Regions from separate parts of the Asticcacaulis sp. P2_C5 genome, predicted to be linked through region 2. Evidence: riboswitches for the same ligand, from Rfam matches in the RefSeq annotation. Region 2 holds a riboswitch; the other holds the start of a gene.
What was found. A riboswitch is a leader RNA that binds a small molecule or an ion and turns the genes downstream of it on or off. The one in region 2 is predicted to bind cobalamin.

Region 1: linked by a shared signal. The riboswitch ahead of metE (5-methyltetrahydropteroyltriglutamate--homocysteine S-methyltransferase) and the one ahead of AC1DXO_RS07445 (TonB-dependent receptor plug domain-containing protein) in region 2 are both predicted to bind cobalamin.

The regions. Positions count from the first base shown of each region.
Region 1 covers NZ_JBFUDU010000013.1:114,591-123,082, forward strand. The annotation lists gene AC1DXO_RS21085 (phosphotriesterase family protein) at 1-672, opposite strand, end outside; gene metE (5-methyltetrahydropteroyltriglutamate--homocysteine S-methyltransferase) at 859-3,186, opposite strand; cobalamin riboswitch at 3,293-3,518, opposite strand; gene AC1DXO_RS21095 (hypothetical protein) at 3,615-4,232, opposite strand; gene AC1DXO_RS21100 (TIGR01777 family oxidoreductase) at 4,239-5,657, opposite strand; gene AC1DXO_RS21105 (DUF4166 domain-containing protein) at 5,660-6,289, opposite strand; gene AC1DXO_RS21110 (metalloregulator ArsR/SmtB family transcription factor) at 6,426-6,752, shown strand; gene AC1DXO_RS21115 (exo-alpha-sialidase) at 6,810-8,492, shown strand, end outside.
Region 2 covers NZ_JBFUDU010000003.1:331,661-340,152, forward strand. The annotation lists gene AC1DXO_RS07425 (SDR family NAD(P)-dependent oxidoreductase) at 55-1,218, opposite strand; gene AC1DXO_RS07430 (MoaD/ThiS family protein) at 1,329-1,577, shown strand; gene AC1DXO_RS07435 (molybdenum cofactor biosynthesis protein MoaE) at 1,579-2,034, shown strand; gene moaC (cyclic pyranopterin monophosphate synthase MoaC) at 2,031-2,504, shown strand; gene AC1DXO_RS07445 (TonB-dependent receptor plug domain-containing protein) at 2,811-4,664, opposite strand; cobalamin riboswitch at 4,811-4,997, opposite strand; gene pgsA (CDP-diacylglycerol--glycerol-3-phosphate 3-phosphatidyltransferase) at 5,155-5,775, shown strand; gene AC1DXO_RS07455 (ABC transporter permease) at 5,950-7,086, shown strand; gene AC1DXO_RS07460 (ABC transporter ATP-binding protein) at 7,083-7,796, shown strand; gene AC1DXO_RS07465 (efflux RND transporter periplasmic adaptor subunit) at 7,818-8,492, shown strand, end outside.

The DNA.
Region 1 (8,492 bases), on a different contig from region 2:
CAGCCGGTCGATCTGCGCCCGGGCCGATTGCGCATTGTAGCCCGGCGGCGTCGGGCGCCACGGACCGACATGCGCACCGATCGTCAAACCGGTCGCTCGGTGCGCCAGGGCCGCCGCGTCGATGATTTTCGTCTCAACCTCGGTCAGCTCGCCGCCATTGATGCCGACCTTGATCAAACCCGGCCGCACGCCCGTGTCGTCGATACCGTTCTGCCATTCACCGGTCCAGCGATCCGCCAACTGCCTGGCCGTCTCCGTCACGGCGTAGTCGGGAAGAAACTGCCGGTCGGCTGCGGCATAGACTCCGGTTGTCGTCACGACATTCAGACCGCTGGCCTCGGACAGTCGTTTTAACACGGACGGATTGCGACCCATCTGAACTGCCGTGCAATCGATCAGCGAACGGCAGCCCAGGGCCTTCACTGCTGTCAGTTGCGGCAGGACAACCGCTGCGACGGCATCGGGATCGAGCGTGACCGTCGTTCGTCCGGACAAGGGGCGAATATCCGCCACCAGATGTTCATGACTGAGTGTGACGCCCAGCGAACCGGCCTCACACCATCCACGGACCGTCATGATTCTGCCATCGGACGGCGCCGCGTGGGCAAGCCTTGGCGACACGGCAATGGCCGCGGCCGTGAGCGATGTAAAGGCGCTGCGTCGTGTAATCATGGCTAGGCCGGCCTTTCTGCAAATGACGATACGACGCAGCCGCCCGTTCAGACCTGGCAAGGCGCCGCCGCTCGGGCAGTAGGCAGCAGGCTTGCCTTTTCGGCAACCAAATTATGCGCCGTGTCATCCCAATCTCCGATACAAGTTCAAAGAGGACGGCCCGCCACGCGGACCATCCTCGATCGGCTAGGCGGTGCGCAACGCCCTGGCCGCGGCAACCATGTTGATGATCGCCGGTTTGACCTCCTCCCAATTGCGGGTTTTCAGTCCGCAATCCGGATTGACCCAAAGCTGGGCGTCGTCCAGACGTTCCCGCGCCAGTGCGAGAAGTTCGGTCATCTCGGTCACATCCGGTACACGTGGGCTGTGGATGTCATAGACGCCCGGCCCGATTTCATTCGGATATGTCTTCGACTTGAAGACATCGAGCAATTCCATCTTCGACCGTGACGTTTCGATGGAAATGACGTCAGCATCCATCGCCGCGACGGACTCCATGATGTCGTTGAATTCCGAGTAGCACATATGGGTGTGGATCTGGGTCTGATCCGCCACGCCCGAAGAACACAGGCGGAAAGATTCGACCGACCAATCGAGATAGGACTGCCAGTCGCGGCGGCGCAAGGGCAGGCCTTCGCGCAGTGCGGCCTCGTCGATCTGGATCATCTTTGCGCCGACGGTCTCGAGATCGGCCACCTCGTCGCGGATGGCGAGGGCAATCTGGCGACAGCTTTCCGAACGCGGCTGGTCGTCACGCACAAAAGACCAATTCAGAATTGTCACCGGCCCGGTCAGCATGCCCTTGACCGGTTTATCGGTCAGGGATTGCGCATAATGCCACCATTCGACCGTCATGGCCTTGGGGCGTGACACATCGCCGAACAGGATCGGAGGGCGGACATAACGCGAACCGTAGGACTGCACCCAGCCATGCCCGGTGAAGGCAAAACCCGACAGTTGCTCACCGAAATACTGTACCATGTCGTTTCGCTCGAACTCACCATGCACGAGCACGTCCAGGCCAACCTCTTCCTGCCAGCGGATCGCACGCGCGGTTTCGTGCCTGAGGAATGTGTCATATTGTCCGGCGTCGATCTTGCCCCTGGCAAGGTCAGAGCGGGCCTGGCGCACGTCGGCTGTCTGCGGGAAGGAGCCAATCGTGGTGGTCGGAAATGCCGGCAGATCGAAGCGTGCGCGCTGGGTCGCCGCGCGTTGCGGGAAGATACTGGTGCGCCGGGTGTCGTTGGCTGTGACAGTGGACAGGCGGTGACGGACCGCCCAGTTGTGGACCTTGCTGGAATGGCGGCGTGCGGCGGCCGCCGAACTTGCCGCTCCGAGAGCGTCGCGCGCACTATTGCGCCCTGAAGCCAGCGCCTGCGACAGAGTCGCCAATTCGTCCATCTTTTGCAGTGAGAAGGCGAGCCAGGACCGGACATCACCATCAAGCGATTCTTCCAGGTCGAGATCGATCGGTACATGCAGCATTGAACAGGACGGTGCGATCTGGAAACGATCCCTTCCATGTGCGGCGATGATCGGTTCCAGATGATCGAGGATACGAGCCAGGTCGGCGCGCCATATGTTGCGGCCATCAATCACACCCAGCGACAAAACCAGATTTTCAGACGCGGCATCGAGCACAGTCTTCAATTGGGTTGGCGCACGCACGAGGTCAATATGAAGGCCTGCCACCGGGAGCGACACAGCGGTACCAAGATTCTCCTCGAGCCCGCCAAAATAACTGGAGACCATGAGTTTCAGGCCCGGCACCTTGTGCGCGAACGCAGCATAGGCATGTTTCAGGGCTTCGGTCACCGCGGCATCGCCGTCGAGCACAAGCGCGGGTTCGTCCAACTGTACCCAGTCGGCGCCCGCGTCATGTAAGCGCGTCAGGATATCGACATAGGCCGGAATCAACCGATCGATCAGGGATAAAGGATTGAAATCGTGACCATTGGTCTTGCCGAGCTTCAGGAACGTCACCGGGCCAACCAATACCGGCCGCGTGTGACATCCGAGCGCTTTGGCTTCAAGGAACTCATCGAGCGGTTTGAATGAGGTCAGGCGGAAGGTTTGGTCCTGGGTGAATTCCGGCACCATGAAGTGGTAGTTCGTATCGAACCACTTCGTCATCTCCTGCGCCGGTATGCCGTGACCGTAATGATGGTTATGTCCGTGATCGCAGGCTTCGGCATGTCCTTTTTGCGCGCCGCGTGCCATGGCGAAGTAGGTATCGAGATCGGCCCGGGCGCCATAGATGGCAGGAATGGCCCCGACCATGAAGCTGGTATCGAGCACCTGGTCGTAAAGCGAAAAATCGTTCGATGGAATGATATCGACGCCACGCGCCTTTTGACGCGCCCAGTTGGCGGCACGCAGATCGCTGGCCGTTTGCAACAGGCCAGCCGGGTTGGATTTTCCAGACCAGTAGCTTTCGAGAGCGAATTTCAGTTGACGTTTGGCGCCGATGCGCGGTGTGCCCAGCGTGGCGACAGGAAGTTGAGTTTGTGACACGGTTTTCCCCGTACAAGGCGGGAGAAGAACGACGGGCACACGTCACAGCAACCGCAAGACAGGGTGTCCGCAGGGAATGGCGCATACCCGTGGCCCTCCGCCCGGGATTGATATGAGGTCAATGGCAGGTCTCCTGGCTCACGGGTCAGTGCCCAGGCTCGCCTTCTCGGAAGGTTTCCGTGTCAGGAAACGTCCCAATGGCATGTTGAACCTTGACTCACCGTTTACAGTTGCGGGGGCAGCGCCGGCCTTCCCAGAAATTCTGGGGCACCGGCTTCCCTCTTAGCTGCGCACCCACAAAGGCACGCAGAACCACGACGGACGTAAACTATGTCCGAACAGGCTTGGCGTCAAGCAACATATAAAGATATGTTTATATCGTTATATGATTTTCGTGTTCGCTTCGTCGCGGGAGGGGGGAACCGGCGCTACGCCGGGAGCGTGGTCCAGGCCGCAAGACAGGCGAGCTTTTGTTCTTTTCGCCAGGGCTTGCCGCATGTCGTCCCGAGCCGCTTGAGGTGTGCGTCGATTTCGGCTGGCGTAAGGCCCAGCGCGTCCGACGCGTGGGCCGGAAGCGATTTCTCATCGACTTCCGATATGGCAATTCCTGCCTGACCCAGCGCGAACCTGATGGCGTCGCGCACGGCAAGGCCTTCGGCGACGGGAGGGTGATCGGCAAAGGCCAGGCTATATTCGAGCAGATCGGTCACCCAACCGGCGCGATTGATCAGCAAGGCCGCGATAGACACTTCCTTTCCGGTGGTCTGCAGGCTTTCAACGACGGCATTCAGACCCGCCACGGCCAGGGCGTCCTGCCGCCTGCGGCCTTCGGCGACCACAGCCTTTGCGTTGGCCATGCCACCGCTGGCAGTACGCGCCGTTTCGGCGGCTATGTGATAGGGCTCGAGCGTCAGGCGGTCGCCTTCCTCTGCCGTCGCCAGGAAGGTCGACAGCACAAGGCGCGGTTCGCCCGCCGTTACGGCCACGCCGACGACGACGCTGCCGCCCTTGAGCACTCGAAATCCAAGTGCAATCTTTTCAGGCATCTCGCCTCACATGCGCCCACCCAGCAGGCTATCGAATGCGCCATCAAGGTCAGGATAGCTGAAACTATAACCCGTTTCCAGCGCCCGGGCCGGCACGACCTTCTGGCCGCGCAGCAGGATGGTTTCCGCCATCTCGCCAAGCAGCAGTCTCAGCGCAAAGCCGGGCAGGGGCATGATGGCCGGGCGGTGCATGGCGCGGCCCAGCGCCCGCGTGAAGTCGCGGTTGCGCACAGCCTCCGGCGCCGTGGCGTTCACCGCGCCATCGATCTCGTGATTGATCACATGGGCGAACAGCCCAGCCACATCGTCGATATGAATCCACGACATCCATTGCCGGCCGTGGCCCATCGGCCCGCCGCCGCCGAATTCGAAGGGGAAAAGCATCTGTGCCAAGGCCCCGCCATCGAGCGCGAGAACGACGCCGAGGCGCAGGATGGAGACGGGAACATTCGCCGTCTGCGCCAGGGCTTCCCATTGCCGGCACAGGTCCAGCGCCAGATCGGGCGAACCGGGGGGCGAGTCTTCGGTGAACTCCAGGGTTTCGCTGTGGCCATAGGCGCCGATGGCCGAAGCATTGATCAGCCGCCGCGGCTTTTCCTCGGCTCGGTTGATCCAGGCGACCAGGGCGTGCGTCAGGTCGAGGCGGCTGTCATACAGTTCCTTCTTCTTGCGCCGTGTCCACAGGCCGCTGCTCAGCGACTCGCCGGCCAGGTTGATGATCAGGTCGACGGCGCGCAGGTCTTTCAGGTCGTTGATAACCGTGATGCGGCCGCGGAACTTCGATGCCTTGGCGGCGTCGCGCGTCAGAACCGTCACGTCGTGGCCGTCGTCGATCAGGCCCTGGACCAGGCGCGAGCCAATCAGGCCGGTGCCGCCGGTGATAAGAATGCGCTGGTTCGGACGATCGAGATGCAGCGCTGGCGTGGGCGAAGGGACGCGAAAGCGCCGGGAGCGCAGATAGTCGAACACCGCCCAGCAGGAAACGCCGACGGCGAACAAGGTCATGAGCCACGACCACAGGCCATGTGCCTCGACATGAAATCCTGTCGGCTCAGCCGCCCAACGCAGCAACTCCGGCGCCAGCAGGCAGAGGATGACGCCATAGTTGATGGCCAGGATCGTATGGGTGATGCGCTCGCTGGCCGGTAGTTTGCGGCTGTTGTCCTCGACCACGAAATCCCACAGGGTCAGGCCGATCTCGCCCAGCAACATAGCGGCGAACAGCCACGCCAGCACGCCGCCCCAGGCGAGCCAGCCGAGTGAGGCAAAGATAAGCCCGTAGAAGAAGTTGCGCACGCCATGGATCCACAGTTCCTGCGATGCCGAGGCCTTCCAAGGCAGGCGCTCGGTGAATTCATGGTGATACAGGGTGTCGAAGGCGCCGAGGCAGCCCTGGATCGTCATCATAAGCAGCAGCGCTGTCATGGTTAGCCAACCTTGTGAAAGACGCCGGTCTGGTAAAATGTCCGCCCCAGCCAGGCGTGGTCCATGGCGATGGTGAAGCGGAACTGCCCGCCGCCCAGGTCGGTATGGCTGACATGGGTGCGGCCGGGAGACAGCCAGTGCGGCAAGGGGATCTGCTGGCCTGCGACCTGCCAGAAATAGCGCTGGCTGACGAAATGCAGGGCGCCGTTGCGCGCGAAAACCTTGAGCCGCATACCAAAGCCCAGCCCGACATATTCGCACAACCGGCCTTGCGCATCCTCACGCTTGGCCGACGTGACGACAGACGGCTTGCGGCCGGCAAAGCCATAGCTGCGCCGCCAATAGACGCCGGTCCGATCCGGCCGCTTGGTCAGTTGCACCTGCATGGGGACGTCGCGGCCGCGATGGGCGGTCAGGGGATTGCCGATCAGGCGCGTCACCTGCGCGAACAGCCAGCCGGCTCTGGAGCAATGGACCTTTTCCATCACGCCCTCATAGACAATGGGATGGCCCGGTTCGGGCTCGGTGCCGAAACGTGCTTGGACCGCCGGATGGAGGCGATACCAATCCGTTCCCATCAAGGTCTTCAGCGCGCTGTCCGGTGCGCCGGTGTGCAAAATCTGTGCGTACATGTCTGCCCCGCCGATCTTGACTTTGCGGTCAAGTTGCCTTACATTTAGCTAACTGACTAAACGTTATGCCGCAAGCAACAATTCGTCAATAGGCTAAATAACGAAAGGTTGCCATGCGGTCGAAGGACGCACCCAAATGCGCATGGTAAAAACCTTCGAGGCCCTGGCCTCGGAGCCACGGCTGAAAATCCTGGCCTATCTCAGCCAGACGACCATGACAGCCGGCGAGATCGCCGAACGCTTCGACATGGCCAAACCGTCCCTGTCCAAGCATCTGAGCATTCTGGAAAATGCCGGGCTGATCACCGGCGTGAAGAAGGGCAAGTTCATCCATTACAGCATCGTGTCCGAACATATCTTCAACCAGTTGGACGGGTATCTACAGGAGGTCTGCACCGTACGCGGGCCCCTAAAGCGCGAAAGCGCTCAGAAGGCCCAAAAGAACCACGATGCGGACGCTTGACCCTGCGTTTTGGATGTGAAAAGCGTTCAGCCTGTAAAAATAAGGACGGGTGAGATTATGGGCTGGAAGTCGTTCGCGCTGGCATGCGCCCTGAGTCTGGCCGGGTTTGGCGCCTATGCCGGAGATGCCTATGCCGGAGACGCCTATGCTTGGAAGACCGTGCCGTTCCAGGGCGGCGGCTTCGTCCAGGGCTTCCTGTATCACCCAAAGCAAAAGGACATCCTTTACACGCGGACCGATGTCGGCGGCATGTACCGCTTCGACTTCGCCCATGATCGCTGGATCCCGTTGATGGACGGCTTCGGCCGCGACGACTGGGACTGTTTCGGTGTGCTCAGTTTCGCTGTCGATCCCAATTTCCCCGACCGCGTCTATGCCACCTGTGGGCTGTATCTCAGCGATCGTGTGCCCGACGCCGGGGTATTGCGTTCGGATGATCGTGGGGCGCACTGGCAGAAAACCACACTGAAAGGCGTGAAGCTGGGCGGCAATGCCCTGGGTCGCGGCACAGGTGAGCGGCTGCAGGTCGATCCGCGCAATGGCGATGTCCTCTGGCTGGGCACCAACCAGAACGGCCTGTTGAAGAGCAGCGATCGCGGCGTGAGCTTTACGCGTGTCACGGCCTTCGTGCCGAAGTCGGTGACGACGGTCCTGGTCGATGGCGATGTCGTCTATGCCGGGTCGGGCGAGACCGGTGACGGGTTGTACCTCAGCATAGACGGCGGCCAGACCTTCACGCGCATCGAAGGCGGGCCGCACCTGATTCCGCATCAGATGGCGCTGGATAGTGATGGCGCGCTCTATGTGACCTTTGCCGATGGCCTGGGACCGCATGGCGTCACCGACGGCGCCGTATGGAAGCTAAAAGATGGCGTGTGGAGCGATATTTCTCCCGCCAAACCTTCGAAAGACCTGACGTTTGGCTATTCCGGCCTCGATATCGACCGCCAGCATCCCGGCACCCTGGTGGTGGCCACCTCGGATCGCTATCCGGGACTGGACGACATCTATCTCAGCCATGACGGCGGCGCGACCTGGAAGCCGGTCAAGCCGCAGGCCGAACATCATCCCGAATCCCATCCGTGGCTGACAAGCTATATGAACGGCCATGACGAGGATGGGCCCAACCGCCGTGACATGGGCCACTGGATGGACGCGGTGAAGATCAACCCGTTCAACAGTAATGAGCTGGTTTACGGTACGGGCTATGGTGTGTGGCGGACGCGTAACCTGTCGGCGCTGGACAGCGGCGGCACGGTCGATTTCGCCTTCGCCAACGACAATCTCGAGGAGACGGTGATCCTGGGGCTGGAAGCGCCATCGAAAGGCGCGCGGGTGTTGATGGCGGCCGGCGATGTCGGTGGTGCGGCCTTCACGGACCTGGATCGGACGCCGTCGCACGGATTGTTCACGCCGGAAAGCAAGACCAACCAGAGCATAGCCTTTGCCGCCCTGGCGCCCAAAATTCTGGTGCGCAGCGTCGATTACGAAGAGGCGAGGGGCTTTGTCTCGAACGATGGTGGCGAAAGCTGGAGCGCCCTGCCGTCAGCGCCGCCGCCGATCGCCACCCGCGACTGGAGCAATCATCGCGCCGGCAAGATCGCCATCTCGGCAAGGGGCCACACCCTGGTCTGGGTACCCGAGAGCGAACCGGCTTATTATTCCAGTGATATGGGCAAGACCTGGACTCTGTCGCAAGGCTGGCCGACAGCGGAACGCGGCCAGGAGGTCATTGCCGAC
Region 2 (8,492 bases):
CCCGCAGGGCGTTACGGGGGAGGTGGCGAGCTTGTCTCGCCGGAGGGGGCATCCTTAAGCCTGACGCAGGCTCTTGACCAAATTGAACACCATGGTCTTGGCCTGTTCGTCATGACCTTCCTGGGCCAGGCCGTACAGGGTCTGCATGATCGCATCGCTGATCGGGGCGACACTGGCCTGGTTGACCACCTCGAATATACCCGGCAGGACCAGTTCGCGGACCTCATTGTCGTCGACCAGCGCCTCGGTAATCTTTTCGCCCTCACGCAGACCGGTAAAGGTGATGGCAATGTCCTTGTCCGGACGCAGGCCATAGAGTTTGATCATCCGGTTGGCGAGATCCATGATCTTGATCGGCTTGCCCATCTCCAGAATGTACAGGCCCGACTTGTGCTCCGGCGTCTGGGCATTGTTCATCGCCGAGGTCAGGACCAGCTGCACCGCCTCGAATATGGTCATGAAATAGCGTTCGACGTCGCGGTCGGTCAGGGTGATCGGCCCCCCGCGTTCGATCTGCGACTTGAACAAGGGGACGACTGAGCCGGTCGAGCCCAGGACATTGCCGAAACGCACCACGCAGGCCTGGTGTGTGTCGGAAATCTGGGTGCGGATCAGGTGCTCGGCCAGGCGTTTGGTCGCGCCCATCAGAGACGACGGCGCCACCGCCTTGTCCGACGAGATCAGGACCAGTTGTTTCACTCCGGCGGCCTTGGCGGCGTCGATGACATATTGCGTGCCCAGCACATTGGTCAGGACGGACTCCGACGGGTTCAGTTCGACCATCGGCACGTGTTTCAGCGCAGCAGCGTGGAAGATGACATCGGGCTTTTGTTCGGCGACGACGGCGGCAAAACGTTCCTTGCGCCGGATCGAACACAGGATGGGGCGGGCGGATACGCCGGGGAATTCGCCGCGGATGGCGCGGTCGATCTCATAGAGGGCCAGTTCCGAGTGGTCGACCAGGGCCACATGGGCAGCACCCAATGACAGAACCTGCTTGGCGATTTCCGATCCGATGGAGCCGCCGGCACCGGTGACCAGGATGCGCTTGCCGGTATAAAACTTCTTCAGCCCCTCGGTGTCGAGCTCGACCTGGGGACGATGCAGCAGCACCTTGAACGAGGCCGGGTCGGACGGGTCGGGCAGCGGCAGAGGGTCGGCCTTCTTGCCGAACAGACGGGCAAAAAAACGCAGTAGCCGGTAATTGGACAGACTCATGAAGACCCGAAGGGAAGGCTTGGCTTGATTGGCGGCTATTGAAACGTTTATGAGTGCTTTATCAAGCGCATATACGGTAAGCGGCAGAAAATCTTGATAAAGGATGACGCATGGGTCAAGCACATGTCGAGGTGCTGTTTTTCGGACGCATGGCGGACATCGCCGGCGTCAGGCGGATTATGCGCCAGGCCGACGGCCTGTTGGCCCTCAGGGACGACCTCTTTGCCGAGGCGCTGGCGACCGGTCAGGTGACCACGCCGGCCATCCGGATGAGCGTCAATCGCCAGCAGGTGACCGATGACCAGCCCTTGCGCGACGGCGATGAAGTCGCGTTTTTTTCCGTCTTTTCCGGGGGATAGCATGATCCAGTTGTTGGAACAGCCGCTCAATGCGGCAGCCGCCCAGGCCGAATTCCTGGTCGAGAACGGCCATCACGGCGCCGTGGCCAGCTTTACCGGCGTCGTGCGCGCCGAGACCGGCGGCGGAACGTCCGCCCTGGTAGATTACCTCTATCTCGACTGGTACCCCGGTATGACTGAAGCGTCGATTGAAGCCATCGTCGTGGCGGCCCGGGCGCGGTTCGACGTCGAGGCGGTGACGGTCTTGCACCGCTGTGGCCGCGTAGAGGCGGGTGAACCGGTGGTTTTTGTGGCTGCGGCATCGAGCCATCGTCGGGCAGCCTTCGAGGCCGTCGACTATATGATGGACCGGTTGAAATCCGAGGCGGCGTTGTGGAAGCGCGAGGTGGGCGAGGACACAGACCGCTGGGTAGAGCCCAGGGCCGAAGACGCGCTGAGCTTGAAGAGGTGGTCATGAGCGATCTGTCGCATATCGACGAACATGGCCGGGCGCGTATGGTCGATGTTTCGGACAAGGCCGTGACGGTACGCACCGCCAGGGCAACGGGCCGCCTGGTCTGCGCCGCCGCGACCCTGGACCTGGTGCGCGAGGGCAGGACGCCGAAGGGCGCCGTGATCTCGACGGCAGAGTTGGCGGGCGTTATGGCGGCCAAGAAGACGGCCGACCTGATCCCCTTGTGCCATCCCCTGAGCCTGACCAAGGTTGTGGTGTCCATTGCCGAAGACGCGTCGCTGCCGGGCTTCGTCATCGCGGCCGAGGTCCGGACCAGCGGCCAGACCGGGGTCGAGATGGAGGCCCTGACAGCGGTCAGTGTGGCGGGCCTGACGCTGTATGACATGCTGAAGGCGGTCGACAAGACGATGCGCATCGAGGGGATCGAGGTCGTTTCAAAAACCGGCGGCAAGGCGGACTTTGTGAAGGGGTAAAAGTATTTTTCCCCACAGATTGGCACAGATTTTCACAGATTTTTCAGTAGCATACGCGACAGTTCCGCGCTGCAGGCCTTCATGATTGCTGTGAGATCGGCAGTTCGCCTGCGCTAATCTGTGAAAATCTGTGGCAATCTGTGGGAAAATTCCTGAAATAAAAGGCCGCGGATGGTTGGACAACCCGCGGCCCCTGTTAAAAGACGTATCTTGAAATGGCTTAAAAGAACGCCATGACTGTCGCGCCCTCGACCGTCCGTGACAACCCCCTGTTCGCGGGGGTTTACTTCCTAAAAGACCTGGTTTTTAGAAGATCTTCGCTGCGATCCCCAACCAAATGCGCCGGCCGGGTTGGCCATAACCGCCCGCCGTCTCGTAGCGCGTATCGCCGGCGTTCTCGATCCGGCCGTACAAACGTACGCGGCCGATATCGTAGCTGGCGCGCAGGTCGACCAGGTCATAGGCCGCTAGTTTGCGCGTGTTGGAAGCGTTGTCGAAACTGTCGCCGACGTGGCGCAGGCCGCCGCCGAGGGACAGCCGGTCATTGACCTGCCAGGCGATATCGATACTGCCCATTTGTTCCGGAGCGTGCGGCAACTTCTTGCCTTCCAGCCCGAAGGAACGGTTGTCGGTGTCGAGGAAGCTGTAATTGCCCCGGACGGTCCAGGCGCCGAAGGTCTGGAGGCCTTCCAGCTCCAGGCCCGAGGCTTTTGATCGGTCGATATTGCCGTAACAGCCGTAAGGTTGGACCGCCGTGCAGTTGTCGTACCCGAAGTCGATCAGGTCACGCACGGTGCGGGTAAAGGCCGTGGCGCCGAGCGAACCGTTGCCCAATGCGACATCGGCGCCGCCATCGATCGTCAGGCCCTTTTCGGTGACCAGGCTGGCTGTGCCGTAGTCGCTGTAAAGCTGGTAGAGGCTGGGAGTCTTGACGCCCTGACCGGCACTGGCGTGCAGGCGGACACGATCGTTAAGCTTCGTTGCGAAGGCCAGTTGGGCGATGTCCTGGTTGCCATAGCTCGAATTGTCGTCGTGGCGGGCGCTCAGCGACACGGTGGCCGGACCGAAGTCGCGCGACGCCTGACCGTAGAGGCTGGTCGTCGTCACCGAGACTGACAGCGGCGTCGGGTTCGGATCCCACGGCGCCGGGGAGGCGATGCGCATGGTGTCGCGTTCATAGGTCACGCCCCCGAGCAGTCGGGTCGTGTCGCCAAGGCGATACAGCAGGTGGTAATCGGCCGACTGGATATGGCCGCGCGCCACGAATTCCGAGCCATCAGCGAAATAGTCATGGCGATCGGCTTGGCTTTCGCTCAGTGACAAGGTTTGTTCGCCGTTGGCGAAGTGGTTGTCGAGCGCGACATAGCTGAGTCGCGTCTTCGTCCGGCCGAATTCGTCGGTGTCGGTGAAGGCATAGGACGGCGGCAGGTAGCCGTCGTAATTGTTGCGACTGCGGCTGTAGGTCGTAAAGGCGCGCACCGTTGTGCTGTCCGTCAGGTCGTATGACGCCCTGGCGCCGAGGTTGGTCTGGTCGAAAGCGTCGGGTTCCGTACCGCCGGCAAAGGCCGAGACGCCGTCGTCGTGGAGGGCATTGCCGAAGACGCGCCAGCTAAAGCCGCCCCTCTTGCCACCCACGGCAGCATGGGCTGTATTGTAGTCGTCGAAGCCTTCGACGCCAACCTGGCCTTCGAGAGGCTGGGCCGCCTTGCGTGTGGTGACGCTGACCACGCCGCCCAGGGCGCCGGAGCCCCACAGGGTCGACAACGGACCGCGCAGGACTTCAATGCGTGCCGCGTCGTCGGTGGCAACCAGGCCGAGATTGGTGCCGCCGCCGACCTGCGACGGGTCGTTCAGCCGCACGCCGTCGAGCAGGTACAGGGTGTGGTCAGCGCCTGCTCCGCGGATCGAGGCGCTGGCCGCGGCACCCGGTCCGCCATTGCGCGTCAGGCTGAGGTCGGTGGTGTGGGTCAGCAGGTCGGCCAGCATGACCGACTGGAAGGAGGTGATATCCTGCTGGTTCAGGACGTCGACGGCCTGGCCGACCTTGGCGACGGGCAGGTCCTGGCGCGTGATGGTGACAATAACTTCGGTGTCTTCGGCGTGGACAAGGAGAGGGAGAGCCAGCAGGGTGGCCGTTGTCAGGAGGATTCGCTTGAACATGTCAGCGTCTTTCAGTGAGAGACCAAGCTGTGCGGCGGGCGCCGCACGACCAGTCAGGGACGAAAACCGGGCAGCGAACGCTGTACGGCTTACAAACACATCGTCTCTCAAGAGGCTTCTTGCTGGCGACGCTGGACCCGGCGGCGCAAAGGACGACAGCCGAGGCAGGTTTCCTGACTTGCGCCTGAAACGTCAGATGGCGTCTTCCCGGCTTAACCAGTGACATGTGCCATCGAACTCGGCGCTTACAGTTGCGGGCACAGTCCCGGAATCTCACCGGCTTCCCTATTATCTCCCGGGCAAACGGGAGCACCTTCAGCACGCACGGGCCTTAGCGGTTCATGGACATTCAGGTCAAGGCGTGTGAGCGCAATTGTGGCCGGCGTGCCGCTAAAGCAACAAAATGCACTGGTATTGGCAATGGAGTGTGCTATCTCGCCGTGACCATGGCGGGCAGGCTGCGCGCCAGATTCAAGCCAACGGTGCCCCGATGACAGGTGAAAAAGTCAATCCGATCCCCAATATCCTGACCATGATCCGTCTGGTCGCCGGGATCGTGATGTTCTGCCTGCTGGCGGCCTCGGTCGGCGGCATACCCTTCTTTGACGTCAATTCGGGCGCCTATTATCCGGCCCAGCGCTGGGGCTTCTACCTGTTCGTCATTGCGGCCTTTACCGATCTGTTCGATGGTATCCTGGCGCGCAAGCTGCACGCCGAAAGCCAGTGGGGCGCCATTCTCGATCCGATCGCCGACAAGATCCTGGTCTGCGGCACCATTCTGGGCCTGTTCTGCATCAAGACCGGCGATCCGGTCTTCGCCCTGCCGGCCGCCATCATCCTGTTCCGCGAATTCGCTGTCAGCGCCTTGCGTGAAGCGGCGGGCGCCAAGGGTGTCAAGGTCCCGGTCAACTTCATGGGCAAGATCAAGACGACCCTGCAACTGGTGGCGTTGGGCGCTCTGCTGCTGACCGAAAGCTGGGCGGCGTTCGACCTGCCGCTCGAATGGTCGGATACGGCCTATATAATCGCCAATCTGCTGCTGGTTCTGGCCGCGATCGCCTCGCTGTGGTCGGGGATTACCTATTTTGTGGCCGCCTCGAAAGACCTGTAATCCGAATAACGGATGCGCACGTCACATCCCGCTATCCGGCATTTTCGTCCTTATGCGGGTGGTATTGCAGCCACATTGCAAAATCGTCACGCATGTTACGCCGATTTAATTAGACCTTTATAAGAAAGTCCTAAATGTTACGGCCTGCGCCTTCCGCGCCTCACACGTGGTAATATGTCTCTCGCCTTATCGACCTTGATTTACGAATGGCGGCGCTATCTGGCGGCCGTCATCGCCCTGGCCTGCGCCGGTCTGCTGGTCCTTGCCATGACTGGCATGTTCATGGGCATGGCCAAGTCGTTCACTGCTACCATCGAACACTCGCCGGCGCAGATCATCATCCTGCCGCCACAGGCCGACGGCATCTTCGGTGACTCAGGTCAGCCGCGCCGGCTGATCCCCACCATCTACCAGCACCCGGAGGTTACGGAAGTCCAGCCGATGGTGATGAATTGGGCCATGTTCTCGAACTTCCCCAAGGACGGCCAGCCGTCGAAAAGCGACGGGGTCCGGGTCGTCGTAGTGAACCCGGTCAAGGGCGCCGTCACCCTGCCAGACGATTTTTCCGAAGCTACCATCGAGGCACTGAAGGAGCCGTTCGCCGTCGTCCTCGACAGTACCAGCCTCGGCAAGCTGGGCGTAAAGCTGGGCGACAAGGCCAAGATGAACGGGCGGACTGTCACGGTCGCGGGCGTGGTCGACGGTTATCCCAACATGTTCAATACCCAGGTCTTTACGTCGTACCAGACCGCCAAGCTAATCTATGTCGCCGATGACGGCCCACGGGTCGGCCCGCTGCTGGTCAAGCTGAAGGACCCTGCGCGCGTCAAGGAAGTGGCCACCGAACTCAACGCCATGGGCACCGGTCAATTCAAGGCATGGACGCGTGAACAACTGGCCAAGAGCTCGCAGACCGGCATACTGAAGGAAGGCGGCATCGCCATCATGATCGGCTTCATGGCCATCGTCGGGGTCGGCATCGGCATCATCATCACCTGGCAGACCCTGCAGGGCGCCATCATGGCCAATATCAAGGAGTTTGCCTCGCTGCGCGCACTGGGCGTTTCCATGGGATCGTTGCGGCTGATCATCATGGAGCTGAGTTTCTGGGTCGGGATCGCCGGGCTGGCTTTGACGGTGGTGCTTGTCGGGGGGGTAGGGGCGCTGGCCAAGACCTACGGTGTGCCGATGGACTTTCCGTTGTTCATCGATATCCCGGTCGCCATCATGCTGATGATCATTTCCATCCTGTCGGGCATCATCTCGCTCGGTGTCCTGAAGAAGAGCCAGCCTGCGGATCTGTTGCGATGAGTGCGAAACTAGCTTTGAACGCAAAGGGCCTGTCGAAGGGCTACAAGATCGGCAAGATCAAGCAGCAGGTGCTGAAGAGCGTCGATTTCACCGCCTGGCACGGTCAGGTGACCATGGTCATGGGGCCGTCGGGTTCGGGCAAATCGACCCTTATTGCCGCCTTGTCCGGATTGATGAAGCCCGACGAGGGCGAGGTCATGGCGCTGGGCGAAAGCCTGTGGAAGAAGTCGCGCGGCAAGGTCGACAAGTTTCGTCTCGACCACTGTGGCTTTATCTTCCAGGGTTTTAACCTGTTCCCGGCGCTGCACGCCACCGAACAGGTCGAGCAGGTGCTGAAATATTGCAAGGTCCCCAAGGCAGAGGCGCATAAGCGGGCTGTCGCGGTTTTGGAATCGGTCGGGTTGGGCAATCGGCTGAAGCAATATCCGGCGGAGTTGTCCGGCGGGGAAAAGCAGCGCGTTGCCATCGCCCGCGCCCTGGCCAAGATGCCATCGCTTCTGTTCGCCGATGAACCGACCTCGGCGCTCGATTCGGTGAGCGGCCAGGTCTGTATCAAGCTGCTGCACCAGGCGGCCAAGGAACGTGGGGCGGCCGTGGTCGTCGTGACCCATGACCCGCGCCTTGAAGCCTATGCCGACAGAGTCATTCACATGGAAGACGGCAAGATCCTCAGTGATACGATGATCTCCGAACCGCCTTCGATCGCCTAAGTTTTGGAACAGAGAACCCCTATGTCCCGCACGTTCGCCACCGCCACCGCTCTCGCCATCCTGGCCCTCACGGCCGGCTCCCTGACCGCCTGCAAGATGCCGGGTGCCAAGCCCGATCCCAAGGCCGCGGTCAAGGCGCCGCCTTCGCCCTATGCCGCCATTGCGGCCGGTAAGGTCGACGTCGAAGGCGGTGTCGTCGAGGTAGCCGCCCGCCGCGCCGGCGTGGTCAGCGCCGTCTATGTCCAGGAAGGCGACATGGTCACCAAGGGCCAGATCCTGGCGCGCCAGGAGGACACGGACTCGGTTCTGGCGGTCAACAGCGCCCGTGCCCAGGTTGCCCAGGCGCAAAGCCAGATGGCCCTGACCCAGGTCAATATCACGACGGCGCAACGCGAATATGACCGCCTGGCCAAGCTGGCGCCCAGTAATTTTGTCGCCCAGCAAAAGCTGGATCAGGCGCGCGACGCGATTGCCACGGCGCAGGCGCAACTCGGCACCCAGCAGGCAGCCGTCGCGACCTCGCGGGCGCAATTGGCCCAGGCCGAATATAATCTTGAACTGACGACGGTTCGCGCGCCGATGGACGGAAAGATCATCCGTCGCTACGCCCAGCCGGGCGCCGGGGCATCGACCCTGAACGTGTCGAACATGTTCGACCTGGAACCCGCCATCCCGCACATTGTGCGTTCGGAAATC